3 regions of the Eubacterium limosum genome follow, and region 2 is predicted to be linked to each of the others. Evidence: riboswitches for the same ligand, from Rfam matches in the RefSeq annotation. Region 2 holds a riboswitch; each other region holds the start of a gene.
What was found. A riboswitch is a leader RNA that binds a small molecule or an ion and turns the genes downstream of it on or off. The one in region 2 is predicted to bind cobalamin.

Region 1 (10,512 bases), 1.2 Mb from region 2:
ACGGCCGTCTGGAGGAAACCGCCGAGACTTTCAAGGCGTTATACCAGTCCAAAGGGCAGGATCTGGAACGCTTTGTCAGCCACCTCAACGAGAGTGGGGCAGGCTGGCGCATCGAGGGCGGCGCACTCTATACCAGGATGTTTACCTGCGAGTGCCCCATGCTGGAAAAGGCCGGGACCTCCCCATCGCTGACCTGCTGCTATTGTACTGCCGGGTACAGCAAAGCCTTCTTTGAAGCCATATTTGAGCGCCCGGTGGAGGTCGAGCTGCTCCAGACCATCAAGCAGGGGTATGACTCCTGCCTGTTGAAGGTTACAGGAATCCTTTAAATTAAAACGGATAAAAGGAGGAGAAAATCAATGCAGTCTAAAGCATGGGACTGGGAAAAGAACCAGTCGGATTACTGGCTCATCCCCTGCGTGGAGAGCCCCTATCTCGCGGAACGCTGGCAGGCGAAGGGCTTCCTGCGGTTTCTGGATCTGGGCTGCGGCCTTGGGCGGCACGCGGTATATATGGCTAAAAAAGGCTTTGAGGTAACCGCCGCAGACCTGTCCGAATACGGTATCGAGCACACAAAAAAATGGGCCGGGGAGGAGCAGGTGCCGCTCACTGCCTGCGTGGCGGACATGCTGTCCCTGCCCTTTGAGGACAACACCTTTGACTGCGCTATGGCCTACAATGTTATCTACCATACCGATATTCCAGGCTTTCAGGCCGCCCTGGCGGAAATCCGCCGGGTGTTAAAGCCCGGGGGCGAGCTGTTCCTCACGCTCATCTCTAAGAGTACCTATGGTTACAAACAGGCAGACAGCAGCCGGCGTGTTGACGCCAACACCCTGCTCTCGGAAAAAAGCGATACGGAGACGGGCGTGCCGCACCTCTATGTGGACCTGGCAGATATAAAACGCTTTTTTAAAGCCTGGCACCTTGAGGACAGCTTGAGAGAATCCTGCGTCTATAACCCTGAGGAGCCGCAGTATTACAGCAGCCACTGGAGCCTTACCGTCAGAAAATAAATCCGTCCGATTGGATATTGACAAGTATAATAGAAGCAGGTATAATGATAAAAACAGAATAACCTTTGAGGTGCTTAGCAATAAGAGAATAGGGAAACCGGTGTGAGTCCGGTGCGAACCCATCACTGTAAACAGGGACAAAGCCTGAAAAGCCACTGGAGCAATCCGGGAAGGCGGGCCGCGGACGAGCTGTAAGCCAGGAGACCTGCCTTAAAGAAGAAATACGTGCAGGGGGAGAATGCAGCGGCGTGTTTGAATAAATGAAATCTCGGAAAATGGGACCGATGAGCAGAGTGCTTATCGGTTTTTTTATTTGCCGAAAAGTTAGATACGTCTGCGTTTTCTGGGAGATGTTGACATCCAAAAGGATTTAACATAAATTTTTAATTTAATGGAGGAAAAAATGAAGAAGAAAGTGATTGCACTGATGTGCGCGTTGCTTCTGCTGGTTCCGGTCTTTGCCGGGTGCAGCCAGAGCGGGGATTCGAGTGAGGCGAAAAGCATTACCGTGGTGGATGATACCGGGCGCGAGGTAACCATTCCCCAGCCCCTTGAAAAGGTTGTGGTCGCCAACCGCTACAATTCTGAGCTGATCCGCGGGATCGGCGCCATCGACAAGGTGGTGGCGGTGGATAAGAACACAGCCCAGGACCGCGTGTACTGGAGCCAGTTTGACCCGGATAATGTTATCGGCAAGGGACAGAGCGAGCTGAATTATGAAAAGATTGCCGAGCTGGGCGCCCAGGTACTCATCACCCCGGACAACGGCACATGGGAAGAGGACATTAAAAAGCTGGAGCCTTTCGGCATTCAGGTTGTCGTGGTATCCGGCTATAACAATGCCGAGCTGCCAAAGGAAATCGAGATTCTGGGCAAGCTGTTCGGCAAGGAAAAGGAAGCCGAGAAGCTGACGAAATTCTACCAGGATAACATGGATATGGTGGCCGAAAAAATCAAGGACGTCAAGGGAACGAAAAAAGTGTACTGGGAATACGGTGACCCGAATACCACCTGCATACCGGGAACCAGCAATGACGGCTGGAACAGCATGCTTTTAAACGCCGGGGCTGTCAATATTTTTGGCGATCCCACCATTACCGGCAAGACCATTGACCCGGAAAAGATTCTGTTAGAGGACCCGGACCTTATCATCAAGACTTCATCCGGCCCGGCCCTCAAAAATACCGGCGTCTACACGCCGCCCACAGCGGAGGACTACAGCACCATCTCCACCGAAATGCTGAGCCGCGCAGGCTGGTCCGATCTAAAGGCGGTCCAGAATGACGATTTCTATGTGACAACAGGCTTCTGCGCCGGCGGACTGGGCAAAATGATCGGGACGGTTTATACCGCGAAATGGTTATACCCTGAGCAGATGAAGGATGTTGACCCCGACGCGATCTTTGACGAATGGATGGAAATCCAGGGGGTTGATCCGATAGAAGGGCATGTTTTCCAGGTTAAGCATCAATAGTGATGGAAAAGCAGCAGACATTAAAAGCCTATCATAAAAAAAGAGCGGCGTTGATGCTGGCAGCAGTGATCCTTTTGATCATTGCTGCTTTTTCCAGCTGCTTTGTCGGCGTTGCCAATGTGACTGTGGGGCGGGTGTTCGCGACCCTGCTGCCCGGCGGCCACTTTATGGGCGCGGCGGCGCTGAACCAGACCGAGCTCACTGTGCTCATGCAGCTGCGCCTGCCGCGCATTACCATGGCGCTGGTTTCCGGCATCGGCCTGGGCATCAGCGGCCTGGTCATGCAGGCCATCACCGGCAATAAGATGGCCAGCCCCTTTACCACCGGGCTTTCAAACGCCGCGGCCTTCGGGGCTTCGCTGGCCATTATTTTTGGCTTTATGCCCTTTGGCAGCAATCAGGTGGGCACTGTCATGATGGCCTTTGTGCTGGCCTTTATCTGTGCCGCCATGGTGTACGGCATCGCCTCGGCCAAGGGCATGGGAAAAACGACGATCATCCTGATCGGCATTGCCCTCAACTATTTCTTTTCAGCCCTGAATGCCAGCATGCAGTATGTGGCCAACGAGCAGCAGCTCTCCGCCATTGTCCACTGGACCTTCGGCAGCCTTTCGGAGATCACCTGGGAGCAGATCCTCGTGGTCAGTGTTATTCTGCTCCTGACTTTTCCGTTTATCGTCCGTTTTGCCTGGCATTACAACCTTTTATCCACCGGGGATGAAAGCGCGGTGGCCCTGGGCGTCAATGTCATGCGGCTGCGGCTGCTTTCGGGCATTGCGGTCACGCTCATTTCATCGGCCATTGTCAGCTTTACAGGCGTTATCGGTTTTGTGGGGCTGGTGGCGCCGCATATCGCCAGGCTTCTGATCGGCGGCGACTACCGGGCGCTCATACCGCTCACCGCCCTCTCGGGCGCGATCCTGCTCATCGCCGCGGATACAGTGGGCCGTGTGGTCGTCTCACCGGTGATCATCCCGGTGGGCATTGTGGTCTCCTTTATCGGGGTGCCGGTGTTTATCTATTTAATTGTAAAAGAACAGAAAGAGCGGTTGGTCTGATGAAAATTACAATCAGAAATTTAAGCTTTGGCTATCGAAAAACCTGTATTTTAAAAGGCGTTAACATCGAGGTGGCGCCGGGAAGGCTGTGCGTGCTGCTGGGGGCAAACGGGGCCGGTAAAAGCACGCTGATCAAGTGTGTCAACGGGATCCTGAAGCCCGAAAAAGGGGAGATATACCTGGATAGCACCGACCTTCTGAGGCTGCCGCAAAAGGAAAAATCCAAGCTCATCGGCTATGTGCCCCAGAGCACCGAGGTGGAGGACAGCGGCCTGAATGTTTTTGAGATGGTGCTGTCCGGGCGTGTGCCCCATATGAAGGGTAAGATGAAGGACGCCGATTATGAGATTGTACGGTCCGTTCTTGAGAAAATGTCGCTCAGCGATTACAGCACCAAGCTTTTAAACCAGCTGAGCGGCGGCGAGCGGCAGCGGGTTTTTATCGCCCGCGCCCTGGCCCAGGAGCCTGTGGTCATGCTTCTGGACGAACCCACCAGCAACCTGGATTTGCGGTACCAGCTGGAAACCATGGAGATTGTCCGGGGCCTCTGCCAGGATAAGGGAATGACGATTATGGCGGTTATCCATGACGTCAACACCGCGGTCACCTTCGCTGACCAGGTGGTGCTCATGAAGGACGGGAACATCCACGCCACCGGACATCCCGACGAAATTCTGAACACAGAAAGTCTGGAGCATATTTTTGATGTCCGCGTCGAATTCGCGGCCTATCAGGACAAGCAGTATGTGATTCCCAAGCGGTGCGCGGGTTAAAAATTAAGCGAATACACATTTACCCGGCAGGCGGTCAATAAAAAACAGTCTGGCGGGTATATTTTTTAAAGAAAGGCTTTTAAATCCGGTGAAATTTATGCTATAATAGGCATGTAAAACGATTACTATCTTGTGCTAAAATAAATAATTGTAAATTCGGTGATTTTGCTTGATCTTTTCGCCGCTTATATTACAATTATAAGGTAACCGTACAAATAGTGAAAACCGATGTTTAAATTAATTATTTATCAGGAGGATAAAATATGAGTATTCGATTTGATTATTCCTATGCGGGACTGTCTCAGGAAGAATTTGACAACAAGGCGGCACAGATCAGCCTGGCGGACAAAATGTTAAAGGAAAAAACAGGCGCTGGCAGTGATTTTTTAGGCTGGTATGATTACCCGGTGGCTTATGATAAGGAAGAGTATGCCCGTATCAAAAAAGCGGCTGAAAAAATCAAGGGTTCCTGCGATGCGTTTATCGTCATTGGCATCGGCGGCTCCTACCTGGGCTCTAAGGCTGTTATTACCGCGCTTACGAGTACTTTTTTCAATGAAGAAACAGACCGAAAAGCTCCTAAAATTTATTTCGCCGGTGAAAACATCAGCGGCAAATATATGAAAGACCTCATCGACCTGGTCAAGGATCAGGATATCTGTGTCAATGTTATCTCTAAATCCGGCACCACGACCGAGCCGGCCATCGCTTTCCGTTTCTTTAAGGAAATGCTGGAAAAGAAATACGGGAAGGACGGCGCCAAGGACCGTATCTTTGCCACCACAGACAAGGAGAGGGGCGCCCTTAAGTTCCTGGCCGACCAGGAGGGCTATGAAACCTTTGTGATTCCGGACGATGTGGGCGGCCGTTACTCGGTTTACAGCGCTGTCGGCCTGCTGCCCATCGCTGTCGCGGGGATTGATATCGACGCTTTCATGGACGGTGCCAAATCCGGCTATGAAGAATACGGCGTGGATTCTCTTGCCGATAACGCCTGCTACCAGTACACCCTTTACAGAAGCTGCCTGTACAACCGCGGCAAGGCCATTGAGATCCTGGTGGATTACGAGCCCTCCCTGCGCTACTTCTCCGAGTGGTGGAAACAGCTTTACGGCGAGAGCGACGGCAAGGATGGCAAGGGCCTGTTCCCGGCGTCTGTCCATTTCTCGACTGACCTGCACTCTGTGGGGCAGATTATCCAGGACGGCCATAAAAATATTTTTGAAACCATTCTGGCAGTGGACGAGCTGGACGGCGATATGATGGTGGGGCATGAGGAAGCAGACCTGGACGGCCTGAACTACCTCGAAAACCGCACCATGCAGGACGTCAATGAAAAGGCCTTTTTGGGCACACTGCTGGCGCATGTCGACGGCGATGTGCCAAACGGCATCATCTACCTGTCCAAGCTGGACGCTTTCCACATCGGCAAGCTGGTCTACTTCTTTGAAAAGGCCTGCGGCCTGGGCGGCTACCTCCTGGGCGTTAATCCCTTTAACCAGCCGGGTGTCGAAGCTTACAAGAAAAATATGTTTGCCCTGCTTCACAAGCCAGGCTACGAGGAGCTGACCGAAGCGCTGGAAAAACGCCTTCCCAACAAATAAAAACACGAACAGAGATCGGCGCAAAATTGTGCCGATCTCAGGCTGTCACAAAAGGCACGGCCCGGGGCTGTGCCTTTTATCCAGATAAGTAAAAAGGTCCAGACGCTGTGGTAAACGGCCAGGAATCGTGCCGCATTATCGTAACAGCCGGACACTGGCGAGATCAGTTATCCACGTTAGAGAAGAAGCAATTCGTGTAAGGGCAGTGCCCGCAGGACGCTTTTTTCTTCCTTGGGTAAAAGGCTTCGCCCCTCAGATTTTTTTAACATGCAGAGATCGGCGCAAAATTGCGCCGATCTTTTTTTGTGCGTCTGTGCCCGCCCGATGTTAAAACACCATTGGCAGAACAGGAGGATTATGGTAAGATAAAGAAATTGGAAGTTAAAGGAGGAATTATGGAAAAAAACGAAAATCAGATGTCCGAGAGCAGGCATACCCATCAGAACGGCGGCTTTACCAACAGCCTTGGGTTTGTGCTGGCCTGTGTTGGCTCCGCCGTTGGGCTCGGCAATATCTGGATGTTTCCCTACCGGGTAGGGCAGTACGGGGGCGGCGCATTTTTAGTGCCTTATATTTTATTTATTGTTATTTTCGGCCTGGTGGGCCTCTCAGCAGAGTTCGCCATCGGCCGGCGCGCAAAAACCGGAACCCTGGGAGCCTATGAGTATTGTTTTAATAAAATCGGAAAAGGGAAGCTGGGTTACATTCTGGGCTGGATTCCGCTGCTGGGATCTCTTGGGATTGCCATCGGCTATGCCATTATCGTGGGGTGGATCATCCGCGCCCTGGCCGGTTCGGTCACCGGCGCCATCCTCAACACAGACGCGGCGGTTTACTTCAGCCAGGCGACAGGCAATTTCGGCAGTGTGCCGTGGCACGTGCTGGTCATTGTCATCGCAGCGGGCATTCTCATGTTCGGGGCCACTAAGGGGATCGAGAAGATCAACAAGGTTTTAATGCCGTCCTTCTTTATTCTCTTTGCCATCCTGGCCATCCGCGTGGCCTTTCTTCCGGGTGCGGTCGAGGGATATAAATTTCTGTTTATGCCGGAATGGAGTGATCTGCTGAAGGTAGATACCTGGGTTATGGCCATGGGCCAGACGTTTTTCTCGCTGTCCATTACAGGCTCAGGCATGATCGTCTACGGTACCTATCTGAACAAATCCGAGGATATCCCCAAGGCCTCCATGCGGACGGCCATGTTCGACACCCTGGCGGCCATGCTGGCAGCGCTGGCTATTATGCCCGCTGTTTTTGCCTTTGGCATTGAGCCCAACGCGGGCCCGCCGCTTATCTTTATCACGCTGCCCAACATCTTTAAGCAGATGCCTTTCGGCCAGCTCTTCGCGGCGGTGTTTTTCCTGTCGGTGGCCTTTGCGGGCATTACCAGCCTCATCAATATGTTTGAGGCAGTGAGCGAATCGCTCCAGACCCGCTTCAAGCTGCCGCGCAAGGCCGCGGTTGCCATCTGTGCGGGTGTGGCGCTGCTCGTCGGGATTTTCCTTGAGGCAGAGCCGAATGTTGGCTCCTGGATGGATTTCATTACCATTATTGTCGTGCCCTTCGGCGCAGTGCTGGGCGCGGTGTCCATCTACTATGTCCTGGGCTACAGGGACATCAAGCAGGAGCTGGAGCTGGGAAGAGAAAAGCCCCTGGGCGCTTATTTCGGCCCACTCGCCAAGTATGTTTATGTGCCGCTGGCAGTGGTTGTATTTATACTCGGCCTGGTCTATGGCGGTATAGGCTGATCCCTTTAAAAGCCGGAGAAAGACAAGTTTCTCCGGTTTTTATTTTTGAGGACTTATGCATAAAAATGAAAGAATATGCAAAATTGCTTTACTTTAACCAAGTTTTCTAATAAAATAAGTACATTAATATTTTTTTAAGGAAGCGAGGAGTTATGAGTACGATATTAAATCCTGAATTTATTATTTTTGTGATCTATCTCATCATGCTGGTTGGCATAGGACTCTATTTCTACAAAAAGACCTCGAGCATTGAGGGGTTCCTTTTGGGAGACCGCGGTCTGGGCAGCTGGGTTACCGCCTTTTCTGCACAGGCCAGCGACATGAGCGGCTGGCTGCTGATGGGATTGCCCGGCGCCATTTACCTGGGCGGCATGCCCGAGGTATGGATCGGCATTGGCCTGTGTGTGGGGACAATTTTGAACTGGAAGTTCGTGGCCGCGCGCCTGCGGACCTACACAGAAAAAACCGATTCCCTGACCCTGTCCACCTTTTTTGAAAGACGGTTTAAAGACCCGACCGGAGCGATTCGTGTGATTTCTGCACTGATCATTTTAATCTTCTTTACCATTTATTCATCCTCCGGTATGGTGGCCTCCGGCAAGCTGTTCCAGATGATGTTCGGCATTGACTACACCACCGCGGTATTGATCGGCGCGCTGGTTATTGTGGCCTACACCTTCCTCGGCGGGTTCCTGGCTGTGTGCTGGACCGACCTGATCCAGGGGATTCTGATGATCATTGCCATTGTGGTGGTGCCGATTCTGGCCATGAGCCACCTTGGCAGCATGCAGCCCACCCTGGACGCCATGGCGGCCCAGGGCCTGAGCATGAACCTGCTGGGCGGGGGAATCTCGGTCATGGCCATTATTTCCGCTGCGTCCTGGGGTCTGGGTTATTTTGGCCAGCCTCATATCCTGGTCCGCTTTATGGGGATCAAGAGCATCAAGGAGCTGCCAAAATCCATGACCATTGCCATTGTCTGGGTCATCATCGCCCTGACCGGCGCGATTTTTGTAGCTTTATTGTCCATTCCGCTGTTCCCTGGCCTGACAGATGGCGCCCAGGAAACCGTGTTTATGCTCATGATCCGCAAATTTTTCCCACCGTGGATCGGGGGGATTTTCCTGGCGGCGATCATGGCGGCCATTATGTCCACCATTGATTCACAGCTGCTGGTTTCCTCCTCGGCCCTCACCGAGGACCTGGCCCGCATTTTCTTTAAAAAGGAGCTGACAGAAAAGCAGAGTGTGAATCTGGGACGGCTGTCGGTAATCATCATCGCAGTCATCGCCCTGTTCATGGCGCTGGTGCCAAACTCCACGGTTATGGGGCTGGTCTCCTACGCGTGGGGCGGCTTTGGCGCGGCCTTTGGCCCGCTGGTGCTCTTTGGCCTGTATTCTAAGAAAACAAGCTGGAAAGCGGCCCTGTCGGGTATGATTGTCGGGACGCTGACGGTCATTATCTGGAAGCAGACCGGACTTGGCAATACCTTGTATGAGATCGTGCCAGGATTTTTCCTGAATGTGATCACCATCCTGATCGTCAATGCCTTCTCCAAACCGGATGAGACAGCAGAAACAGAATTCGACGAAGTGCTGGAAGAAATGAAAGCCATCAGGGCTGAATAAGAAACACATAGGACGGCTGGAAAGCAGCCGTCTTTTTTATGCCTTTAATTTATTTAAGGTACCTGTATAAAATTCTTGACATCTGCGACAGGTACCTGTATAATATAAAGCATAAGGTACCTGTTATAAATTAAAGGAGGTAACAAAATGGACGAAAAAGAGATGGAATTATATGAGAAGCTGTCAAGGCTTCAGTGGCTGATACAGCGCAGCCGCCTGAAAAATCATGTTAAAAACGGCCCGGTGGGTGACCCGACACGGGGTCAGGGCAGAGTGCTGGCCATGCTCAGGATACAGCCTGAAATCAGCAGTAAGGATTTGGCCTATCTGCTGGGCATACGGCAGCAGTCCCTGAACGAGCTGCTGAACAAGCTGGAAAAGAAAGGCTATGTGACACGCGTACCCTCAGAGACAGACCGCAGGGTCATGCTTGTCCGCCTGACCGAGCAGGGAAAGCAGGCCCAGGACCAGAACAGCGAGACCGATGACGCCGGAATTTTTGACTGTCTGTCGCCCGGGGAACAAGACCAGTTTAACGCATACCTGGACCGGATGATCGCAGCCTTTGAGGAAAGGTGCGGAGACAGCATGGATGATGGCACCAGAGAATGGATGCGCGGCGCCTGTGAGCGTATGGGTAAAGACCAGTTTGAACGGCTCATGAACATGCGGATGGGCGGCCGCTCCTTTGGAAATCACTTTGGGCAGGGCGGCCCGGGCTTTGGACCCTTTGGCGGCTTTGGCAGACCTGGTGATCCAGAGGACGAATGATCCGGCAGCTCCACGAGGCAGCTGTTTTTAAAGCCGAAAAGGAGGGATGTGTATGTTTTCAGCAATAGCCCTGTGTTTTTACGGCGTTTACCTGATCTGTGAAGCTTATAAGGCGGACAGAAGCCGGGTTCAGCAATAATAATCATGATGGAAAAGACGATATGCTATAAGGGCAAGCTCCCAATAAAGCGGTATTGTCACAGCATACGGCATGGTCAGTTTTTGGCCATGCCGTTTTGCTGTTCGCGCTTTGATTTCGGCGCGCTTTCTGACAACAGCGGGGGAAGAGGCGGTAACAGAATAGACGGAGGCGGCGGCTTATGGTAGAATGTGGGCAGGGCAGCAGTCTGCGCTGCGCTGGCCTGCTCTGCCGATGCGTTGGACAGCAGATTGTATGCTTTTGTGATTGAATAAAAAAATGATTGGATGGTGAAAAGATG
Region 2 (10,512 bases):
AAATTGAAATTATCCGCCTGAAATAAGTACAGCGTACAGTAAGAAGCCCCCGGGTACCGGGGGCTTCTTTTATTGCGGTTCGCCGCCTGACCCGACTTCCCGGGGCGCGGTTTTTTTATAGTCCATGATCTTCTTTGTCAGCCGAGTGCTGATCACGCCGCAGACCACGGCGGTCAGGATGCCGGACAGCATGACGCAGATAATGCCGGGGATCTGTCTGGTCCCCATGATAAATACCGAGGTGATGGCGCCATAAGCGTGGGGCAGCTCATTAAACCAGGTGTTTTTCAGCGGGATAAAATGCACCACGACGGTTACCACTGAAAAAACAAACATGCCGATCCAGAGCGAAAGGTCCGGGCCCAGGCCAAGCGCTTTGAGTGCTCCATCCATCCAGAAATAAACCAGCGCCCACAAAATGCCGGATAGGGCCGAGAAGAGGTAATTTGGCGTTTTTTCGGGCTTTGCGCCTTTGGCGAAGGTCAAACCCAATCCGATGAAAAACATGGCCAGAAGGCCGGAAAACGGCGAATGGGTGATGATTACAAAAGCCGTTGCCACAAAAAGACCGAGTGCTGTGCCGTTAATCCACCAGTAAACTTTTGTTTCCATGGTGCCTTACATGATCAGGCTGAGAATAAACATTTCCAGCTCAGTCTCTGTTACCTCAAGATTGCTTTCAATCATGGGGCGGTATTCTTCGGGGTAGCTCTCAACAATTTCTCTGTCCAACTGTGTTAATTGATCTTTCATGTTTCACCTCAATACTGTCCGTACTCGCGGACGAAATTCAATACAGCCTTCAGCTTATCCGGGTCGGCGTCATGAAAATCCAGAGCGGATTTGTTCAGCCCAAAGTAAAAGCGGCCATTTTCCATGCCGATATCCATGAGCTCGCGGGCTTTGTCAATACACGCCTCGGTGGAGTAATCTGAAAAGTAGTTCAGCGGATAGGAGCAGCTGAGCATGTGGTCCTGACCAAGGGTGGCCGTCGCCTGTTCAAAATCCTGGTATTCCACTGCAATGACAATTTTATCCTTGGGCAGCTCCTGATAAAAATCGAAGAAGCGGCCGTCGCGGTAGTCGCCCTGGAAGTTTATATAAAGGGTAACGCCCTTGTCGGTCAGCATTTCGCACAGCTTTTTGAAGGTAGGCCAGTAAAAGCGTTCAAACTGCTTCTGGTTAATCATTGGCGGCAAATGTGACCAGGTGCAGGCTAGCGGGAAGCCGCTTTCATCCGCCATACTGGTGGTTTCGACATAGCGGGCCATGACGTTTAGCAGCGCGTCGCAGGCGGCTTCGACGTCGTCTTTTCTGCGCCGCAGGTCCATGGAAATCTGGGTGATGCCCCGCAGATGGTCGGCCAGAAGGTCGAAGGGGGCATAGAACATGGTGCCATAGTAGAGCAGAGCGCCATTAGCCATGGTTTTTTCAAAAATCTGATCATAGAAATGGTGTACCTGATTCTTTTCATAGAGAAGCGCTTTGGCAAAAGCCATGGTACAGTAGGGGGCTTCACGCCCCAGTTCGGTGTACATCCTGGGCAGCACGCGGGATGCAATGCAGTGGATGGGGTCTTCGATGAGTTCGGGGTATTCCTCTGGAAGCAGTGAGGTTACCTCCGGATGCTGCATATAGCCGTTGACACGGTTTTGAATCCAAACCTTTGAACCCAGCAGGGCATTTTTCTGAGGCGGCATAAAGACCACACTTTGGGTCAGGTCGATGTCGAAGTCCTTCATAACCTGATCATAGCCTTTGATGAAGCCGTCGTAATCCCAGAAGGAACGAATACAGTCCCGTTTTGTATATTCACAGATATAGGTGGGCTCAAAGTCCATCATAATGGGAACATAGTCCATTTTTTCGCCGCGAACGCCGCGCATAAAATTATCGAGCTTTGCCTGAGCGTTTTCCATTTTATTTTTTCTCCCTTATTTTTTACAGATTTAAACAAAATGTGCACATATTTTGAATACGTTCAATATACACCCTTTTCTAAAATTTGTCAACGTTCAAAATTCATTTCTTTATTTTTTTTACGGCGGGTGCTATAATAAAATAAAAAACGTGGAGGAGCCATGGCAAACTATAAAAATGGTCTCGAGACAAAGGAGAGCCTTTACCGGAGCGCCAAAAAGATTTTTTACCAGAAGGGCTATGATAAGACAACGGTCAAGGATATCATTACCGATGCCAGAACAAAGCAGGGCCTTTTAAACTATTATTTTGGGGCGAAGGAGAACCTGGCGGTCCAGATTTATAAGGACTTTTGCAACGATGTTGTTTTCTGTGTGGATGAGCAGACGGCTGAGCTGGGCAGTCTGCCCCGGGGGCTGCTGTTGGATATGATTGGCTATCGGGCGTATTTTAAGGCGCTGTTTACAGATACCTCTGTCATGCGGTTTTACGCGGAGGTCTCAAAACTGCCGCTGTTCGCAAGAAGCATGCTTGATCTGCGGGACTATTTTTTTAACCTTGAGCTTGAAAGCGAGGCATACGCGGGTATTAACCCAAGGCTGAAGGAACGCAGGTATTTTGAGTATCTGAAATCTCTGACGGTTGGAATGGAGATTCAGGTTTTCAGAGATGTGCTTGAAAAGCAGATTGATCTGGAGCTCCAGGATGCTGTCGACTGGTTCTTTTTTGACTATTACAGCTTTCTTTTCACCGATGCGGACTATATCCGTGAAAATATCGAAAGGTCAAGGCAGGTTGTCGGCCGTTTTACTTTTGAGATCACCCCTGTATTTGAGATCAGTTTGTCGGTACAGGCAGACACGAAACTTTAGTAAGAGATAAGTAATAAAGTTAGTTGCGCCAAAGTATACCCATAAGGGGTACGGGTATAAGAGGTGCTGATGGCTTTCAAATAAATGCAACAGAGGTATTGACAAAACAGGCTTGCAAGCATATAATAAATGTAAATTCGGCATTGTTATTATTGTCCTGTGGTTGTCCATCGGCCTCACGATGGTTTGAGCACAATTGGGTGAAAATCCCAAACGGTCCCGCCGCTGTAAGACGAAAGTCAAGTCAGATTGCTGACCATAGGATTTTAAGCTGCATTTGGTTACGAGAGATAACTGAATGTAAGGACGAGGCTGTGTGTATCTTTGGCACACCCATTTCGTACTTTCATCGCTTATCTTTTTTGATGAGCGATTTTTTTATGGAAAAGTACGTTGGGAACAAGTTTGAGGAGGTAGAAAATGACAAAGAGACAAAAACAAGTTGTGACCATGCTTGGGGCATGGGCGCTGGTCTTTGGCATTGTGCCCGCGGCAAACGCGATGCACATCATGGAAGGCTACTTACCGGTTGGCTACTGCATTATGTGGGGTGTCTTATGTATACCTTTTCTGGCGGCCGGCTTTTTCTCCATTAAAAAGACTCTGACAGGCAACAGAAGAGCGATCACCTTACTTGCGATGGCGGGCGCATTTATCTTCGTGATCTCTTCTTTAAAGATTCCATCCGTTACGGGCAGCTGTTCGCATATGACAGGTACAGGCCTGGGCGCCATTTTATTCGGACCCAGCGCAGTCAGTATTCTGGGGATTATCGTATTGTTATTCCAGGCGATCCTTCTGGCTCACGGTGGTCTCACCACCCTTGGCGCCAACACTTTCTCCATGGCCATCGCAGGCCCCTTTGTATCCTTTGGGATCTACAAGCTGTGCCAGAAAATGAAGGTAAACCGCAAAATTGGGGTGTTTTTGGCAGCCTGCATCGGAGATTTGTTTACCTACTGTGTTACCAGTATCCAGCTGGCTTTTGCCTATCCCTCAGAAACAGGCGGCGTGGCAGCTTCTGCTGTTAAGTTCCTGGGTGTGTTTGCCCCTACACAGCTGCCGCTGGCCATTATTGAAGGGATTTTAACGGTTATTATTGTCATTGCTCTGGAAACCTATGCGAGCCCAGAGTTAAAATCAATTGGATTTTTAGCAGCGGAGGAAGCGTAAGATGAGCAAAAATAAAAAATTAGTCATTGTTCTGCTGGTAATCGTCGCACTTTTGGTGGTTGTTCCGCTCTTTGCCCTTCAGGGCGCTGAGTTCGGCGGCTCCGATGATGCAGGAAGCACCATGATCGAAGAAATTCAGGGCGGCGAATATGAGCCTTGGTTTACACCAGTGCTCGAAACACTGATCAACGGTGAACTGCCAGGTGAGGTTGAATCACTGATCTTCTGTCTCCAGACCGGTATCGGCGTTGGCATTCTGGCCTTTTTCATGGGCCGTCTGGTAGAGCGCAAAAAGCTCGGCAAAGAAGATTCAGAGCTGTAACCGCATTTCCGGGGGTAGGGCAACCTGCCCTCTTTTTATGATTAAGCGTAAAAAAATTCCTTAGAGTAAAGGAGCTTGTTCGTGAAGGTATTTTTAGTAGCACTTGCAGTTCTGTGTGTGTGTGGCCTGGTATACTGGCTGCGCCACCGGGAGTGCGCCCACAGACACGGCGGGCATCATGGCCATTCCCACGGCGGGGCGGTTTTTTCCATTGATGTGCTCGCCTACAATTCAAAGATCAACGGCTGGAATCCCAGCTTTAAGGTAGGGTTCTCCCTGCTGCTTCTGCTCATTTGTGTCATTGCCAATAACCTTTATGTGTCGGCTCTGGTTATTTTGATCACAGCCTTTATTACAGTGGTTATGGGAGGCGTGCACTTCAGGGATTACCTGAGCTTTCTGAGAGTGCCGGTGGCGTTTCTCATACTTGGGAGTATAGCCATCCTCTTCAATTTTTCAAACGAGCCTCTGGGACTCTGGTCCCTCAACTGCCACTTCTTTTATATCTATATTTCCCACGACAGCCTCATGACGACGCTGTATTTATGGGGTAAGGCCTTTGGCGCAGTCAGCGCCATGTATATGATGTCTCTGTCTACCCCGTCCACTGAGGTTTTCGGGGTTTTGCGCCGCGTGCACGTTCCCAAGCTTGTTATTGAGCTGATGAACATGATCTACCGGTATATTTTTATTCTGATGGACACTCAGGCCAAAATGAAAAACTCGGCGGAGTCTCGGCTGGGCTACTGCGATTTTAAGACAGCGGTTTATTCCTTCGGCCACTCCATGAGCAATCTCTTTGTGGTTTCAATGAAGCGTGCCAGCCAGTACTATGACGCCATGGAGGCAAGGTGCTACGATGGCGATCTGCTGTTTTTAGAGGCTGAGAAGCCCCTTCACAGGGAACAGGTAATGGCTGCGGCGCTGGTGGTCCTGCTGCTGGTGGCTGTTTGGATTTTAAAATTCTAGGAGAAGGCAACATGAAAGAAACAATCATTGAAATAAAAAATCTCAAGTACGCATACACCAGCGACAAGCCGGCGCTTCGCGGCATTGATGTTACCATCGGGAAGGGAGAGCGTATTGCGGTTATCGGCTCTAACGGGGCTGGAAAGTCGACCTTTTTCTTGAACCTTAACGGCGTGCTCACACCGGACAGCGGCGAAATTTATTTTAAAGGTCAGAAGCTAACCCGGGATAAAAAGGATCTGAATACGCTGCGGAAGTCTATCGGGATTGTTTTTCAGGACGCGGACAACCAGATCATTGCCTCCACAGTCATGGGGGAGGTCTCCTTTGGCCCTATGAATCTCAAGCTTCCCAGAGAAGAGGTTGTCCGCCGGGTCGACGAAGCTCTGGAATATATGAACATTACGGATTTTAAGGACCGGCCTCCCCATTATCTGAGCGGTGGAGAAAAAAAGCGGATCACCATTGCCGACATCATTGCCATGCACTCCGAGGTCATTGTTTTTGATGAGCCCACTGCGGCCCTGGACCCGCTGAATGCGGAAATGCTGGAGGAGGTGCTTGAGAAGCTGGCTGCTCAGGAAAAAACCATGCTGATCTCCACTCACGACGTCGATTTTGCCTACCGCTGGGCAGAGCGTGCCCTTGTTTTTTGCGACGGACAGATCATCGCCGACGCCCCACCAGTTGAAATTTTTAACGATGCGGAGATCCTAAGACGGGCGAATCTGAAAAAGCCCATGATGCTGGAGGTTTACAATGCCATGGTGGCAAAGGGGATGCTCCCGGACGACCAGGCCTATCCGAAGGATGTGACAGCGTTTAAACACCTGCTGGGTGCCTAGCAGGCAGCAGACAGAGCCTCAAATTTATAGAAGAACCAGCCCTGAATATGCTGGTTCTTTTTTGTCATCAATTTAGCCTGCCGCGGTTGTTTTTTATGAGTATGCTATGTTATACTAAAAAAGATTACAATACCAGTGAGGCGGAAATGATTGAACAATTAATTACTGCTTTTGTAGAGCTTGACGAGGAGCTTGTCAATAAATTGACCAAACGGGCGCTGCGAAGCGGCATAAAGCCCTATGAAATTATCGAGGCAGTCAATTTTGCGCTCGGCGAAATCGGGAAAGGCTTTGAGACAGGGGAGGCGACGCTCTCAGACCTGATGATGTCGGGCATTCTCTATGAGCAGATCATTAACTCCAAAGAGATGCATCTTTATGATCAGATCGAGCAGACCAACAGCTCTGGCCTGATTCTCTTGGGGACCATAGAGTCGGATATTCATGACATCGGCAAGTCGATTTTCAAAAGCGGCGCGATTATCTCAGGCTTCAAGGTCATTGACCTGGGTGTAGATGTCTCCTCTGATATTTTTATAAAAAATATCATCAAGTATCAGCCGGATATTTTGGGAATCAGCGTAGTCTTGACCAGCGCTGTGGACTACATTAAGCGGACCATCGACGTTATTACAGGCGAGGGGCTGAGACAGAATTTGAAGATTATTCTCGGGGGCAGCTTCATTGATGATGAGATTGTCCGATGCTGCGGGGCAGATGGTTACGCAAATAATATTTTGGATGGTGTAAAGCTGTGTCAACGATGGATGGAAGAAAGAGCCAATCGGTAAAATATCAGCAGATTGCTGACGATATCCGCTTAAAAATACTGGGTGGGATCTATGCCCAGAATGAAATGCTCCCATCAGAAAAAAAGCTGGGTGAGAAGTATGGTGCGAGCCGACTGACCGTCAGAAACACGCTTAATCTGCTGGAGAATGAGGGCTATATCTATACGAAGGCGGGAAAGGGCTCCTTTGTCAAGGGTGTGTCCACTGATCTGTACCGGATTGATATGGACATTAACAGCATTCTCAACGGCGGGTATGACCGGGTGGAGCTGATCAAGGCTAAAATGATCAAGCCCGATATTGACCTGGTTTACGAGCTTAAGGTTTCAAGGGAGAGCAAGATTGTCTTCATGGACTGGCATATTTTTAAGAACGAGGTAATCATTGGGTATGACAGGCGCTTTATCCCTTATTTCAGAGGTCTGCCCATTGATGAGAAGGATTTGACCTACACGGGTCTGAAGGATATGATCAAGGGCTCTCAGACAGATTTCAGGGAGGAGATTATCGTTAACGGTATTATCCCTGAGGCATGGCTGAAGGAAAAAATGGGCATTGACAGTAAAAATACAGACTCGGTACTTTTGGTGGAACGCAAAATTTATGATGACCGGGGAACCCCCACCGGCCTCGACCGACTGTATCTGAATGCGGATGAAAGCTGTATCAAAGGAGTTTTTAGCGTATGAGCAATGAACAACTGTTTACAACCTATCAGGTTGTCTACGAGGATTTGAAGGATAAGATTCTGGATAAAACGTTTCGGCCCGGGGAAAAGCTGCCCTCCTTCAGTGAGCTGTGTGAGCTCTATAACGTAAGCAATATAACAGTCCGTAAGAGCATTGAGCTGCTGCGGCAAAACGGCTATGTCCACTCTAAGCCAAGAGTCGGTAATTTTGTAAATGAAATCAAGAATGAGGTATATGCCCTGCGCTATAACCAGAAAACCTCCATGAAGCATGAGCCAACGGAGGTAAAAGTCCTCTCGGTCGATTCGGTCGATCTCGAGGAGATGAAGCAGTACACCAAGGTGCGGCCAAACCGTCGCGCCAAGTGTATTAAGATCGCCCGCATGCACTGCTTTGGACAGCTGCCTGTTATGTATGAGCTGATTTTCATCCTGCACAATCCACGGCTCAATATCCATTCCTTCAATGAGGAGCGCTGGATCAGTGACGGCATTGGCGTTATTAACAATTATGACATCAATAAAAAATTTTATCTGTCCGTCGACAACCACTGTGAGACGGTAAAGGATAAGCTCTATCTGGAGGAGGAGGATAGTATGTTCCGCATTCTCATCGAGTATTACACGAAGCAGAACCGGTTTGCGGGTATCTCTGTGAGTTTTGCCAGCTGTGACGATATTGATTTCCGGATTTCGTAAAAAATTGTAAATTTTCTTGACAACGCATACAAAAGGTGTTAATCTTATCTCAGAAATTACTGTTAGTGTAATTCAATTGAGTATAACATGTTATATATATTTAAATGAAAAGGAGATGGTTTCCTAAGAGGATTATTTTTTTATAGCAATTGAGTATAACATGATATTTATAATATCTTGGCAAATTAAATTGATTGATGATTAAAATTTAGGGGAGAATCATGAAATTAAATTATTCAATTGGAACAGACGAAGAGGTACAGCGTATTCACGAGACAAGCCTGAAGATCTTGTCAGAGGTGGGCGTGTCCTTTCGTTGTGAAACGGCCTTTGATATTTTTAGGAAACACGGGGCCAGGGTTGAGAACGGAATCGTCTATATGGATGAAAAGCTTGTTGAGAAGGCGCTGTCCACTTTGCCAAAGACCTATGACTGGTACGACCGGCTGGGGAACAAGATTACCATCGGCAACAAGGTTACGCATAATGCGCCGTCCTATGGACCGATGTATGTCTGCCAGAACGGGAAGTATGAGCTGTCAAACCATAAACATCTGGTCAATTTTCACAAGCTGCATGAGACCAGTAAAGTCATTGACATCTCAAACCCGAATGTCATCGATGTGTCCTATGTTCATGGAGAGGCAAGGGAAAAGTACCGCTTGGGCATTGCCCTGAAATACTGCCAGAAGCCTCTGATGGGGCTGGTGGAAGGCAAAGCTGTCGCGACAGAGAGCCTTGAGACAATGTGCCGTTTTTATGGTCTGGAAGATGTCAAAAGACAGATCATCGCAACCGGGCTTATTGACACAATGGGACCGATGCAGATGTCCACAGCAATGTCTGAGGCCCTGATCACATACGCCGAGCTGGGGCAGGCGGTAATTATCTGCGCGGGCCAGACCTTTGGCGTTACCACGCCGCAGTCCATGGCCGGTGTCTATACTTTGGGCAATGCGATGATTCTGGCAGCTATGGTTTTAGCGCAGCTAGCTCAGCCGGGCACGCCGGTTGTCTATTGCGGGAAGTTTGACTCGTCGGATATGCGGCTGCGTTCGGCGGCGGCCTATGGGGGAATAGAGGCCATGCTGGCCTGCGCCACCTCCAGAAGAATGGCTGACTTTTACGGTGTGCCGCTGCACAGCGGCACGAGCAATACGGATTCTAAGCTTATGGATTACCAGGCAGGGGCCGAGTCATTTATGAATCTTCTGACGGCTTATCTGCTGAAGGTTGAATGCCAGGTACATGCCTGCGGATTGCTGGATTCCATGAACTCCATCGGCTATGAGAAGTTTATTCTGGACGAAGAAAAAATAGAATCCTTGAAACATCTGATGAAGGGGTATGCGATTGATGACTCGACGATTATGTTCGATTCGATCTTAAAGACAGGGCCGACGGGACAGCATTTTGAAAGAACCCAGAAGTCTTACCGGAGAGATTTTATCATGCCGAAGCTTTCGATCCGTGACAACCACAACAGCTGGATGCAGGCAGGCTGCACCTCTGCTGAGTCTCTGGCGACAAAGGAATGGCAGCGGCGGCTGGAGGAATACACAATGCCTGAGTTGTCCAGGGAGCAGGCAAAAATTCTTGATACGCTCATCCCTGAAGAATACCGTTAATACTGGACTTACCGGGCGGCCGGATGACCCTGGCCGCCTGATAAGCACCGGTTTGTTAAATTAAAAAGGAGTAAAAAATGAAAAATTCTAAGTTGAAAAGCATCCTTCAGTTTATTGTACTCTGTGCAGGGGGAAATGCAATCTTTTATGTTATTTTCATGCGAAGCAGCTTCTATGAAGCCTTTCTGGAAGCCTTCACAATGACAAATGAGCAGTTTGGCGTTTTGTTCAGCTGCTATGCCTGGGTCGCGGTCGCAACCTATTTTCTGGGAGGGATTGTGGCCGATAAGGTATCCACAAAGGTGCTGATGGTCATATCCTTTGCGGGAACCGGCTTGCTCAATATCTGGTTTGGCACCTTTCCGAAATACGAGACGGCGCTGTTAATTTATGCGCTGATGGGCGTGACCACAACTTTGACCTTCTGGGCCGCACTGTTGAAGGCGACAAGACAGTTTGGACAGAGTGTAGGCAGTGAGAGTAAGGCCTTTGGCGGGCTGGAAGCCGGTAAAGCGATTTTTGAAGTCATCTTTGGGACACTGGCAGTTTTTCTGTTTACGAAATTTGCTGTTATGTCGGCAGGACTTCGCTTTGTCATCTTTATG
Region 3 (10,512 bases), 1.6 Mb from region 2:
TCTTGAACAACACCTGTAGCATCAGTTTTTTGAACAGCCATATCATTGATAACCTGTTTAATATCGTATCCATTATCATTTTCAAAATCATAGCAACCGTAAGCCAAAGCTCTCGTAGGTTTTGCCATATATGCCTTGTTATCATCATAAAGAGCAGCATCGGTTATAATATCTATTAAATTATAGCCTGCTACATCGCGTGGATCATATCCTATAGCTGTAATCATCATAACGTCTTTACAGGTATCGGTTGTGATAAAGCCGTTTGTTTTACCGGAATTTTGATAATTCTCATATTTTTTTAGAATTATATTTTTATAATACTCATCATAAAAATTTTCATTTACTTTTTTTGAGTCCGAACGTATCAAAGCAAATATCAAATAAGGATCATAAGATTTTTGTGCACTTATTTCTCCTTTTCCAAAAATTTTTTCATCTTCAAATAAAATTTCACAGGCTTCATCTATTTTTGCGTTTAATTCCTGTTTACGAGTTTCCGTTAACGCTGGGGTTTTATCCGAAATCGTCAAACTGCCCCATGCTGTAGCTGTTTGATATTTTACGTTTCCTTCTTGTGTATAAGCTGTTTTATCAAACAGATTAGTAGGAAGAAAATAATCAACTTCATCATTTTGATCATATGACAATGAAATGTCGTTTTTATCATTAAAACGTGCTACACCTTGTGCATGTTCACCTAAAACACCTACATATTCAGCTCCGTTTTTCACTGCTGTAAATTCAACATCCAAATGATATGGATTATCTTCGACATTTTTTACAACAATATCCTTAACATTTGTTCTTAATACTGGAAGTTCTCCCGTTACACTTATTTTGTTATAGTCAATAACCATTGGCTCCAGTTGAATTTCAAGTTCTGCAACGATCCTGGCTTTTAATTTTGTATTTTCCCTGTTGAGCGTTGGGTAGTTTTTTCCTTCTTCAATTTGCCATATCGTATCAAAATCCCAATTTTTGAAATTGCTCTTTTTCTTCATCTCGCTGGAACGAACGCCGGTTCCACCAGAATTTATATTTTCCTCCTCTAATCCCAGCGCAATCTTGTCATAATAACAATCTGTATTAGTTCTATATGAGTTGAAAGGAATCGACAACGTTTGGTTCTTTTCAACAGAAAATCCAGTAATTTTTCCCGCGTAATAACAGTTTGCGCTATTACCTGAAGACACCGTATTTAAACTGATGTTTTTAAAAGTATCGTTTTTTTCATAGCTAACCGTACTATAACAATTTTCCGCTAAAAATTTATCCCTTTCAGTACCAAAATAATTTCCTAAAGAGAAACCTGAACCAATCATCCCACATGAAATATTGGCTGTTGTTTCAAGGTTGATTTTTACATCACCATTAGTGGCACACCGTGTCATATAGGCGCCCATTACATTATTTGCGATAATTCCAATAGAGCGGTTTATCTTTCCAGTTGTATCATTTGGTAAATTTAAAGATCCAGACGCTTCTGTAATCTGCTGCTTAGTCTCAATGGTTAAATTGCCAATCTGACAATTGTTCCCCAACACATCAAACAAACCCGAAGTACTATCTGTATAATTTTTAATGGTATAACCCATGCCATTAAAAGTTCCGTCGAATATGTAAACATATTCTTGCGTATCTTTTATTGCAGTATTTCCATCACTATAGAGACGGTGAATAGGGTAAGGTATTAAACCAGAAGCATCGATATCATTGGTCATGATAACTGTGGTGTTACTGTAATCTACGTGTTTTGCCAGATCCATTCTCAAGGTATTGAGATCATCGACGTCCCGCACCAGGTAGTTTCCGGCCGCATCCTTTGTTAAGGACGGCTCACCGCCCCGGTAAATCAGGTCAATAACTTCTGGATCATAAGGGCCGTCGGGCCTTTCGTCCGTGGCCTCCGGCACTGCCATTTGGGCCTCCTGTAGGGTACTGGCCGCATAAGTGTCTCCAATACGCTCCAGCTGGTGAAGCCCTTCGGGCATTTCCTCGGCCAAAGCAGACAGCGGCACGCTTCCTGCCAGCAGCAGAAGCACCAGAAAAAGCCCCAGCGCACGCTTCCATTTGTTTAGTTTCATATTTTTTATCCTTATTTTATATATTTTTACTGCATACTATTTCTATTTACGCCTAAGGCTCTCCCTTTTGGGGAGAGCCTGCTGTGACCTGATAGAAAAACCCGTGCTTTCTAAAAGTCGAGGTTATTTAGTTGTCCTTCTGCGGTAAACCAGGAAGGCTGCAAGCCCGGCTGCCGCCAGCAGCGCGGCCGCTGTGAGAACAGCGCTCGGGCTTTCAGCTGTGATGCCTGTGCTCACGCCTGCGCCTGTACTGCTGCCCTTGGCTGTGCCGCTGCCATTCTGGCTGCTGTTTTGGCCTGCGCTGTTACCATTTGAGCCGCTGTTTCCATCCGGGTTGTCGGCGCTGGCGTTTTTAAAGCCAACGACGCCAAAATCGGAAAAGCTGCCCGCTGTAAAGGTGAGGGTATGGCCTTCGGCGTCATACACCGCGTCGAGGTACTCGATGCTGCCGTCTTCCTTTTCGTGGTAGACCTTGTAGCTGTCATAGCCCCAGGCAGCTTCCGGCAGTGCGATGGTGATTTTCACGCTCTCGCCCTTACCCAGCTGGTAATCCCCCAGATTGATGTCGAAAAGCGCCAGCAGCTCAGCATCCTTGTAATCTTTATGGATTTTCTTCTGCGCTGCTTCGGTTTTCTGTTCATCCTGTTTTGTGATGCTCAGCTCTGCGTTATCTGGAATTTCAGCGTTGACCTGATAGCCCTCCGCTTCGGCCTTTGCGATTTTGATCAGGCCCGCCAAGGCTTTATTCAGGTTTTCCAGGGCCTTGTCCACTTCCTGCTGGACGGCGTCGCCGTTATCCAGCGCTGCTCTGGCGTCTGACAGGGCTGTCTGGAGGGACTCGTAGGAGACCTGGGTATACTTATCGCTGTCCTTTGCCTCTGCTAGGGCACAGGCTTCTGCCAGGGCTGCTTTGTCGGCTGCCTCGACCAGCGCGTCCATGGCGGCCACCAGCTTTTCGGTCTGGGTGTTGACAGCTGCCTGATCTGCGTTGCCGCGGTCCAGGGCATTGGCCTCTGTCAGGGCTGCCTGCAGGGCTGCCCAGGTGCTGGCGGTGTAATCCTCAGCTTTCAGGGCTTCGGCCGACTTAATGGCTTGATCCAGGGCTTTGGGATCACCCTTTTTCACCAGCTGTTCCATGGCGTCTGCCAGCTTCTGTACCGCGGCGTCCACATCGGCCTGCGGGGTATTTTCCGGATCCTGTTTTATGGCTTTAGCTTCTGCCAGAGCAGCTGCCACATCGGCCGTTTTCCAGGAATCCCTGGTATAATCGGCTTCCTTTAAAACTTCGGCCGCCTGGATGGCTTCATTCAGGCCTGCAAAGCTTGTCTTTTCAATGAGCTTGCTCTGGGCCAGCTCTAAACCATCCCTGGCCGCGTCCACTGCCGCCTGGGTGGCATTGTTCTGATCCACTGCCTTAGCGTTTGCCAGGGCCTCAGCAAAGGCTGACCAGCTCGCGCTGGTGTAGTCTGCTTCCTTTAGCTTATCCGCCTCGGCAATGGCGCTGTTCAGCGCAGTGCTGTCAGCTTTTTTGACCAGCGCTGCCTGGGCGCCGGTCAATGCTTTTGCCGCATCGGCAACTGCCTGGGTGGTCGTATTGGTTTCCTCAATACCTTTTGCAGTATCCAAAGCTGTTTTAAAGGCCGTCCAGCTATTGGTTGTGCAGGCTTCCTCCTGAGCTTCCAGAGCCGCGGCGTTCTTTAACGCGGTCTGCAGGGCTTCCCAGTCCGTCTTTAACACCAGTTTGGCGGTAGCGGTTTCAAGGGCTGTGGTGGCCCCATCGACCTTTTCCTGATCATCGACCGGTGTGTTTTTCTGGTCGAACTGGTTGGCTGCATCCAGCGCTTTTTTCTGAGCTTCCCAGGTGGCAGCCGTGTAGTCCTCTTCATCCTGCATTCCGGCATCTACGATGGCTGCTCTCATGGCGGTAAAATCCGCGTTTTTGACCAGCCAGGTGTAAGCCTCCGCCAGATTGTCCGCCGCATCGTCAAGCTTTCTTTGTTCTTCTTTTGGTGTGTCTTTAGGTTTTAATGAACTATAAACCTTATAAACAGGCTCGTATTTTTCCCAGCTGTCGCTTGTATAGATATAGTCCCGGTTTGTTATACTAAGCGCTTTATCCTTGACCGAATAATATTTTGTGGTATCTGCGTTTTCAGTCAAGTGTTTTATAGCTTCCTGCAAGCTGTCTGCCACTGTTTTTATTTTTTCAGCGTCAGATTTGTCTCTATCCAACGCCTTGGCAATGCTAAAGGCATTATCAAAGCTTGTCTGGCTGCTTGTTGTATAGACAATGTCTTGTGGTACTTCATTAGCCGCCTGCAGAGCTGCGTCCAAATTTTCCACCGCTTCTGCCCATGGACCCTGAGCGATCAGGTTATTGGTTGCATTTTTTAAAAGAGAGGTCTTCGTTAAAACAAAATCCTTCAGTAGTAAATCTGCTGTGGACAGATTACTGATTGCATCCTCCACTGTTTTTATCGCATTCTGTAGTGTTTGATAACTGCTGTCAGTGTAACGTTTATCGTCGTTTGTAATAGCTTTAGCTTCTTTTAAAACGCTCTCCAGCTCGCTGATATCCGGGGTACTCTCAGCACCGAAAGTTTTAAGTACCGGATATTTACCATCCGTTATTGCCCAAACCTTTGTATCCCAACTTTCATCATAGGTAGAGGCTTTTTTCAGTTCCTCTGAGGTTTTCCCATTGTCATAATAACTAAGATCATCGCTCCAAGAATCAGCATTAGTTGCATCTTTATTAAAAAACGCCTGTGGAGATAATTTATTATATTTAGGCGCAGTGCACATACCATAGGCTAGAATGTTGCTGCTGCCTTCTCCAGAAATATTTACTGAAGATAGAGATATGCAATGATCCATCGCAGCACTTCTGGCAACGCCATATATCGCAACTGGTGCTTGAGAATGATTGACAACAGCAATGTCCACGTCAATTAAACAATTTTTAATTGGTACCTTTGAATTGGGATTTGTTCCTGGTCCGGTATAGAACATTCCACCAACATTAACATCTATAGTTCTATCCGAGGGTATTTCGATATTTATGTTACCCGTTACAACGCAATTACTAATCTCACAGTTCGCAAGATCCATCGCTCCACCTATAAGGTTATTCGCAAACAAACCATAATTATAGGTTGAATTTTCCGTCAATTTTTCTGAACCAATATTAATATTTCCATCTACATGCAAATTTGTAATAATTGTTTTGACCTTTTCTTTTGTGCCATCACTATTGTAGTTATATCCAACTGCTAAACTTTCTCCAAACAATCCATAGGTGTTTCCGGTAAACCCAGTAATTGTATGACCACCACCATCAAAGCTGACATCCCATGAACTGCTGGGTGTCATTGTCTCTGCAAAATCAATGTCTGAAAGATCAATGTCTGCCATCAGCTTGGCGCTACGTGCTTTTCCTCCGGCCACACCTTTAGATTGGTCATCTCGGATTTCGCCACTTGCCACATAGTTTCGCAGGGCAATAAAGTCTTCCGCTGTGCTTATAAGTATTGTTTCTTTATCTTTAGTCTCATCAAATGTATTGGATGCCGTTATCGCCTCTTGATTGTCATTACCCGCAGCAAGGGCCGAGTTTGAAAAAGCACCCGCTAAGCCGACCATTACCACCAGCAAAAGAACTAAGCATCTTTGTAAATAGTGTTTCGTTTGCTGAATCATCTCTTTCCTCCGTCCTACTGGCTTTAAAAAAGCAAACAGGAAATAAGGAGAGGCGTCTCTCCTTATTTCTTAGTCTATTTATTGTTCTTATTGTGCGTTTGCCGCGTCTCGGATTGACTGTGTCATATCCACACGACCACTTTCCTTGACAATCTGCAGGGTATCGTTCCAATTGTAAGAACCATCATCGTTAACCGATTTAGGAACCCAGCTGTCTGTTAAGCCAATGTCTGCCCCGCCGCTTAAAGAATATTCAAAACGGATAACCGCCAGATCACCGTAACCTTTGCTGGTATCAGAGACTAAATCGTCTACTGAGTAATAATAAGGTGAAACAGAAGGGGCAGAAGCGTTGTTTACAGAGAACATCCAGCCAGCAGTACCAGCATATTCAGCAGTGGATAAAGAGCCCGCTGCACCATCATTGACATTATAATCAAACATAACATCTGTTGCGCCATGTCCCTTAGCCATATATTCGGCCTGTGTAATTGAGGCAGGTTTGTTTAAACCCGTTTTATTAAAACCTGTTAAAAAGCTGCCGGAAGCACCCCAGCTACCGGAAATAACATTATTTGCGCCACAAGCAGTTTTCAAAACATCCAGAACTGTCTGTGTTTGTGGAGCTTTACCAGTTACTGTCTGTACGTCTGCTGCGGTAACTTTTGTCGGACCATAAAGAATATTTTGTCCAGCTATTCCTTTAATCTGATTTAATAGATTAGCGTCCACCTGCACATAATAAACGTTTGTTGAAGCGTCTGCAGTCTGTGCCGGCGCTGCGAATGTCGGAGCTGCGAATCCTACCATCATTGCTGCTGAACCTAAAAGTGCTAAACCTCTTTTTGCTGATTTTGCGAATGCCATAATTAAAATCTCCTTTAAAATTTATTTTTTGTTTTTGAACCGGGCTTTCCTTAAAGGGATTGCCCAAGGGCCGTAAATGAGATATAATTATGAAGTCTATAGGAAATATCAGACTTCATGGGACCGTTTGGAAATTAGGCCTTCCATCGGTCCTTTTTCCTGCCCTTTTAACGGCGGGCAGGCGCCTCCTTCACACTTTTACCTTCTTCGATAAAGCTCACTCCTTTCCCATTTTCACAACATAATATTTAAAAAATATTGCTCTCTCTATTTTCTGCTGTGCTCCACTCTGGAACAAGCATTGTAATCCCTGCTACGCCAGCGCTTCCGCCCAGGTTTTATCAATCGCGTACTCGCCTTCCTTTTCCTTAAAACAGGGGGCCAGCCTCGGCGAATTGGCCAGGGCTTTGTAGTCAGCAAAGGGGGTATCGATAAAAATCTGCTTCCCGGCGTTGTTGAGCGCCCCGAACACCACTTTTTTCTTCTGAAACTCAAAGCTTCCAAACAGCACCTTATCAATGGCGATGGGAGAGTTTTCAGCCTTCAGCTTTGCGGATACGTCCTCGTATATTTTATGATCCAGATAGGTGATGATCTTATCATTCAGGTTGGACTCAAAAATATGAATTTTTTCCAGAAGGTCCATCACATCCTTCACAATGCGGATCCGGTAATTTGGAAACATCTCCAAAACCTCCCCCGCCATCGCCGCTGTATCAATGTCGCCCATATCCAGAATCACCATGTATTCTTTTTCCATGTCCTGATATTTTAACGAGTAGGGCTTTGAAAAAGTTTCACCGCACTCTGGACAGGTGTGCTTAAACAGCTCTGTTTTGATGAGCTTTGCCTTCAGCGCCTCATCCAGACTGGCGTTTATGGTATCATATCCTTTAATCTCAAAGGCTTCGCGGCACTTTGGACACTCGATGGTAATGGTTTTTGTTTTGGCCATGATACGGCCTCCTCTCTGTTCCTTCTCAAAATTTTGTATACAAAAAGGGGCTCCTATCATAGAAATTCAACTCAAATAAAACCATACACCATCAAAACAATCGCTGTTTTGATCTGTACAATAACTTTGATTATGAATATCTGTGATAGAAGCCCCAGAATAGCCGTAGAGCGTCTATATTTTCGATGAATAACCCTAGTGACGAGGATTAGTTGCATCAAGACTGTAACAAACAGGTTTCCGACTCGTCTTTACCAGTGGTTTCCGGCAAGCATCACGATAGCGGCTCTGTACTAGGATTCACACCTACTTCCCTCAGGCATCTTGATAAACTCTCAAAAACACCCTAGCTGCAGATAACCAGAATGATTATCATGCGGCAATTCATTACAGTTATTATTAAATTTCACAAACGAGTCGTTCTTTAAAGAATAGCTACAATTGATACAATTTGTTGTCATCTCGTTTACAATGCTTATTCTAGCATTATAATTTATTTTTTGCAACCTCTATTTTTGAGTTTTTTTAAATACAGTTGCTAAAAGTACCATTTCAAGGGCTTTTTCAGCGTTTTTTATTTTTTAAAGTTATCCGCTGAAGGGTTTGATTTATCATCAAAAGGCTATTATTATTTTAGACTTATCTTATAAAATCTGCGGCAGCCTGTCCCTGTACGCATCAAGAAAAACAAAACCGTCCTTCATGGTATTTTTTAAAGTATCACTGCTGATATCAAGGAGCCGGAACATATGGTAGACGATTGATTTCACGAGTTTTTTGGACTTAAACGGCAGCTCTCGCTCATAGTAACGGATAAAGATCTCTTTCTGGGCGCCGTAAAAAGCCAGCGTGCAGGCTTCCATATCTTCCTCGGTATAGCTTTTATTAAAATACTCCAGAACAGAACGGCTGAACAGCTTTAAGACCATCATACGCTTTGTTTTATTACAGTCCCGCCGCGTGATCTCATAGTAGAACTTCATCACATGGGGGTCCTCCACAATACCGGTATAAAAAAGAATCACCGCGGTACAGTACTTAACATACTGCAGTTTTGCCTTTTCTGAATTTTCTCCTACAAAATCATAGAGCTGCATAAAGTAGGTATTGATGATCTCATCAACAATGTCTTCTTTTCTGTTGAAATAATAGGTAAGGGTTCCAAGGCCAACCTGTGCGTTTCTGGCAATATCCACCATTCCCGTATTATTATAACCGCGGGCATAAAATAGCTCCTTTGCCTGCAATAGAATATTTCTCTGAGTTTGTATTCCTTTTTTTGTCCGTTCTTTTTTTATTTCCGGTACTTCCATCTCGAGTTTTAACTCCATGGCATTTACTCCTTTTTCCTGCTTAGCAACCAAAAAAACCTCCTCTGATTCAGAGAAGGAAAACTGCGGCCTGAAAAAAAGAAGGCGTCAGAATTGTCTTATCACTCTAAATCGGAGCTTTAAAAACGTATCTCTGCGCTGGTCTTCTGGCTTTACAATATCATCCTTGTCCCCTTCCCGCCATACTGGCAGTGGTTATTGGACAGGCTTTTTGTATTACAGCTGCGATTACAGCAAGGGGTTCTCACCCTTTTCCCATTACACAGGATAAAATCAGATATTTAATTGTTTTCATCATAGCTTTTTTAACGGCTTTTGTCAAGAATCACAGAGGATTTTTACTGGATATAGCGGACTTTATAATCGTATAGCTTACAATAACGGTCGATCTTGGAGCCCTCAAAACAATGTACGGTTACATCATTTCGGTTAAAGAGCCACTCGCCCACTTCATCGGGGTCGTGTCTTATTTCAACTGTTTTTAAATTAGGGCATCCATGAAACGCCCATTTTCCAATGATTTTTACACTTTCTGGCAGCTTTAGCGCTGTGAGCTTCTTACATTTCAAAAAGCCGGATTCATCAATAATCTCCAGACTCTCCGGCAGCTCCAGCTGCTGGAAACTGCAGTTTACAAAGGCTTCCTTGCCGATATATTTCAAATTTTGCGAAAACCGGATGGATTCCAGGCTTTTGCACATGTAAAAGGTTCTGAAGGGCAGCTTTTCGACGGCGTCCGGAAGCTCGATATATGCCAGCTTATCGCAATTGTAAAAGGCATTTTCCCCAATTTGTATAAGCTGTTTTGGCAGTGTTATATGTTCCAGCCCCCGGCAGAATTTAAAGGTGCGGTCTTTTATGGCGTGTATGCCCTCGGGAATCTCGAGCGTTTGTATCCTTCTGCACTCCATAAAGGCGGCTTCCCCCAGCAGTTTAAGTCCTGAGGGCAGACTGATGGCTGAAAGCATTGTGCATCCCTCAAAGGCATGGCCGCATATTTCCTTAACCGATTCCGCTATTCTGACTTCCTTCAGCTTCGTCAGATTTTTAAAGGTATTAACGCTGATCCGTTCAAAGCCCTCCGGGATATTGACGCGTTTTATGTTTGTCTTTGTCAGATCTTTTTTTGAAAAAGTCTCGATTCGTTTTGTACGCTCACTCATTATTCTCTCCAAAATCACATCTTTTATCAGGCTTTCCAGTACACCGCTTTTATTTTAACGGCAGCCGGACTTATATAAGCTTTTACAATATTCGCACGGCCGATATGCCGTAGTTTCAACAAAGCGCTTTCGTCTTTTAAATCGTCATTTTAATAATCGAGCTTATTCTAATGCACTAATTATATTTAAAGAGCTATAAAACCCAACATCAGAACCTATTGTAGTCTGTTTTTACGATTTTTTCAAATAAACGAAAATATTTTAAGGATATTCATATTTTTCTCTTATACTTTTAATCCAAACACAAAAATACATATAGGGGGTATGTGTATAGCTTAATCTATTCTTTTTTAAAAAAATTCAACTTTATCCATTGACATTATGACATAAGGTGTTATAATTAAAAGCGT

Region 1: it holds a riboswitch for cobalamin, as region 2 does, so the genes downstream of both, B2M23_RS14745 (ABC transporter substrate-binding protein) here and B2M23_RS20525 (energy-coupling factor ABC transporter permease) in region 2, are expected to answer to the same signal.
Region 3: it holds a riboswitch for cobalamin, as region 2 does, so the genes downstream of both, B2M23_RS07020 (TetR/AcrR family transcriptional regulator) here and B2M23_RS20525 (energy-coupling factor ABC transporter permease) in region 2, are expected to answer to the same signal.

Annotation. Positions count from the first base shown of each region.
Region 1 covers NZ_CP019962.1:3,143,283-3,153,794, forward strand. Annotated here, with positions in the region: gene B2M23_RS14735 (DUF6144 family protein) at 1-329, shown strand, start outside; gene B2M23_RS14740 (class I SAM-dependent methyltransferase) at 360-1,016, shown strand; cobalamin riboswitch at 1,068-1,243, shown strand; gene B2M23_RS14745 (ABC transporter substrate-binding protein) at 1,420-2,490, shown strand; gene B2M23_RS14750 (FecCD family ABC transporter permease) at 2,493-3,548, shown strand; gene B2M23_RS14755 (ABC transporter ATP-binding protein) at 3,548-4,321, shown strand; gene B2M23_RS14760 (glucose-6-phosphate isomerase) at 4,585-5,925, shown strand; gene B2M23_RS14765 (sodium-dependent transporter) at 6,321-7,673, shown strand; gene putP (sodium/proline symporter PutP) at 7,826-9,301, shown strand; gene B2M23_RS14775 (MarR family winged helix-turn-helix transcriptional regulator) at 9,449-10,072, shown strand; gene B2M23_RS14780 (VOC family protein) at 10,510-10,512, shown strand, end outside.
Region 2 covers NZ_CP019962.1:4,365,263-4,375,774, reverse strand. Annotated here, with positions in the region: gene gloA (lactoylglutathione lyase) at 1-26, shown strand, start outside; gene B2M23_RS20540 (DUF1097 family protein) at 70-612, opposite strand; gene B2M23_RS21710 (hypothetical protein) at 619-753, opposite strand; gene B2M23_RS20535 (uroporphyrinogen decarboxylase/cobalamine-independent methonine synthase family protein) at 762-1,919, opposite strand; gene B2M23_RS20530 (TetR/AcrR family transcriptional regulator) at 2,082-2,792, shown strand; cobalamin riboswitch at 2,940-3,063, shown strand; gene B2M23_RS20525 (energy-coupling factor ABC transporter permease) at 3,213-3,965, shown strand; gene B2M23_RS20520 (energy-coupling factor ABC transporter substrate-binding protein) at 3,967-4,287, shown strand; gene cbiQ (cobalt ECF transporter T component CbiQ) at 4,369-5,256, shown strand; gene B2M23_RS20510 (energy-coupling factor ABC transporter ATP-binding protein) at 5,268-6,101, shown strand; gene B2M23_RS20505 (cobalamin B12-binding domain-containing protein) at 6,248-6,892, shown strand; gene B2M23_RS20500 (GntR family transcriptional regulator) at 6,865-7,581, shown strand; gene B2M23_RS20495 (GntR family transcriptional regulator) at 7,578-8,279, shown strand; gene B2M23_RS20490 (trimethylamine methyltransferase family protein) at 8,501-9,907, shown strand; gene B2M23_RS20485 (MFS transporter) at 9,985-10,512, shown strand, end outside.
Region 3 covers NZ_CP019962.1:1,507,392-1,517,903, reverse strand. Annotated here, with positions in the region: gene B2M23_RS07040 (dockerin type I repeat-containing protein) at 1-2,087, opposite strand, end outside; gene B2M23_RS07035 (FIVAR domain-containing protein) at 2,211-5,786, opposite strand; gene B2M23_RS07030 (hypothetical protein) at 5,874-6,653, opposite strand; gene B2M23_RS07025 (CpXC domain-containing protein) at 6,967-7,608, opposite strand; gene B2M23_RS07020 (TetR/AcrR family transcriptional regulator) at 8,253-8,939, opposite strand; cobalamin riboswitch at 9,059-9,220, opposite strand; gene B2M23_RS07015 (leucine-rich repeat domain-containing protein) at 9,278-10,102, opposite strand.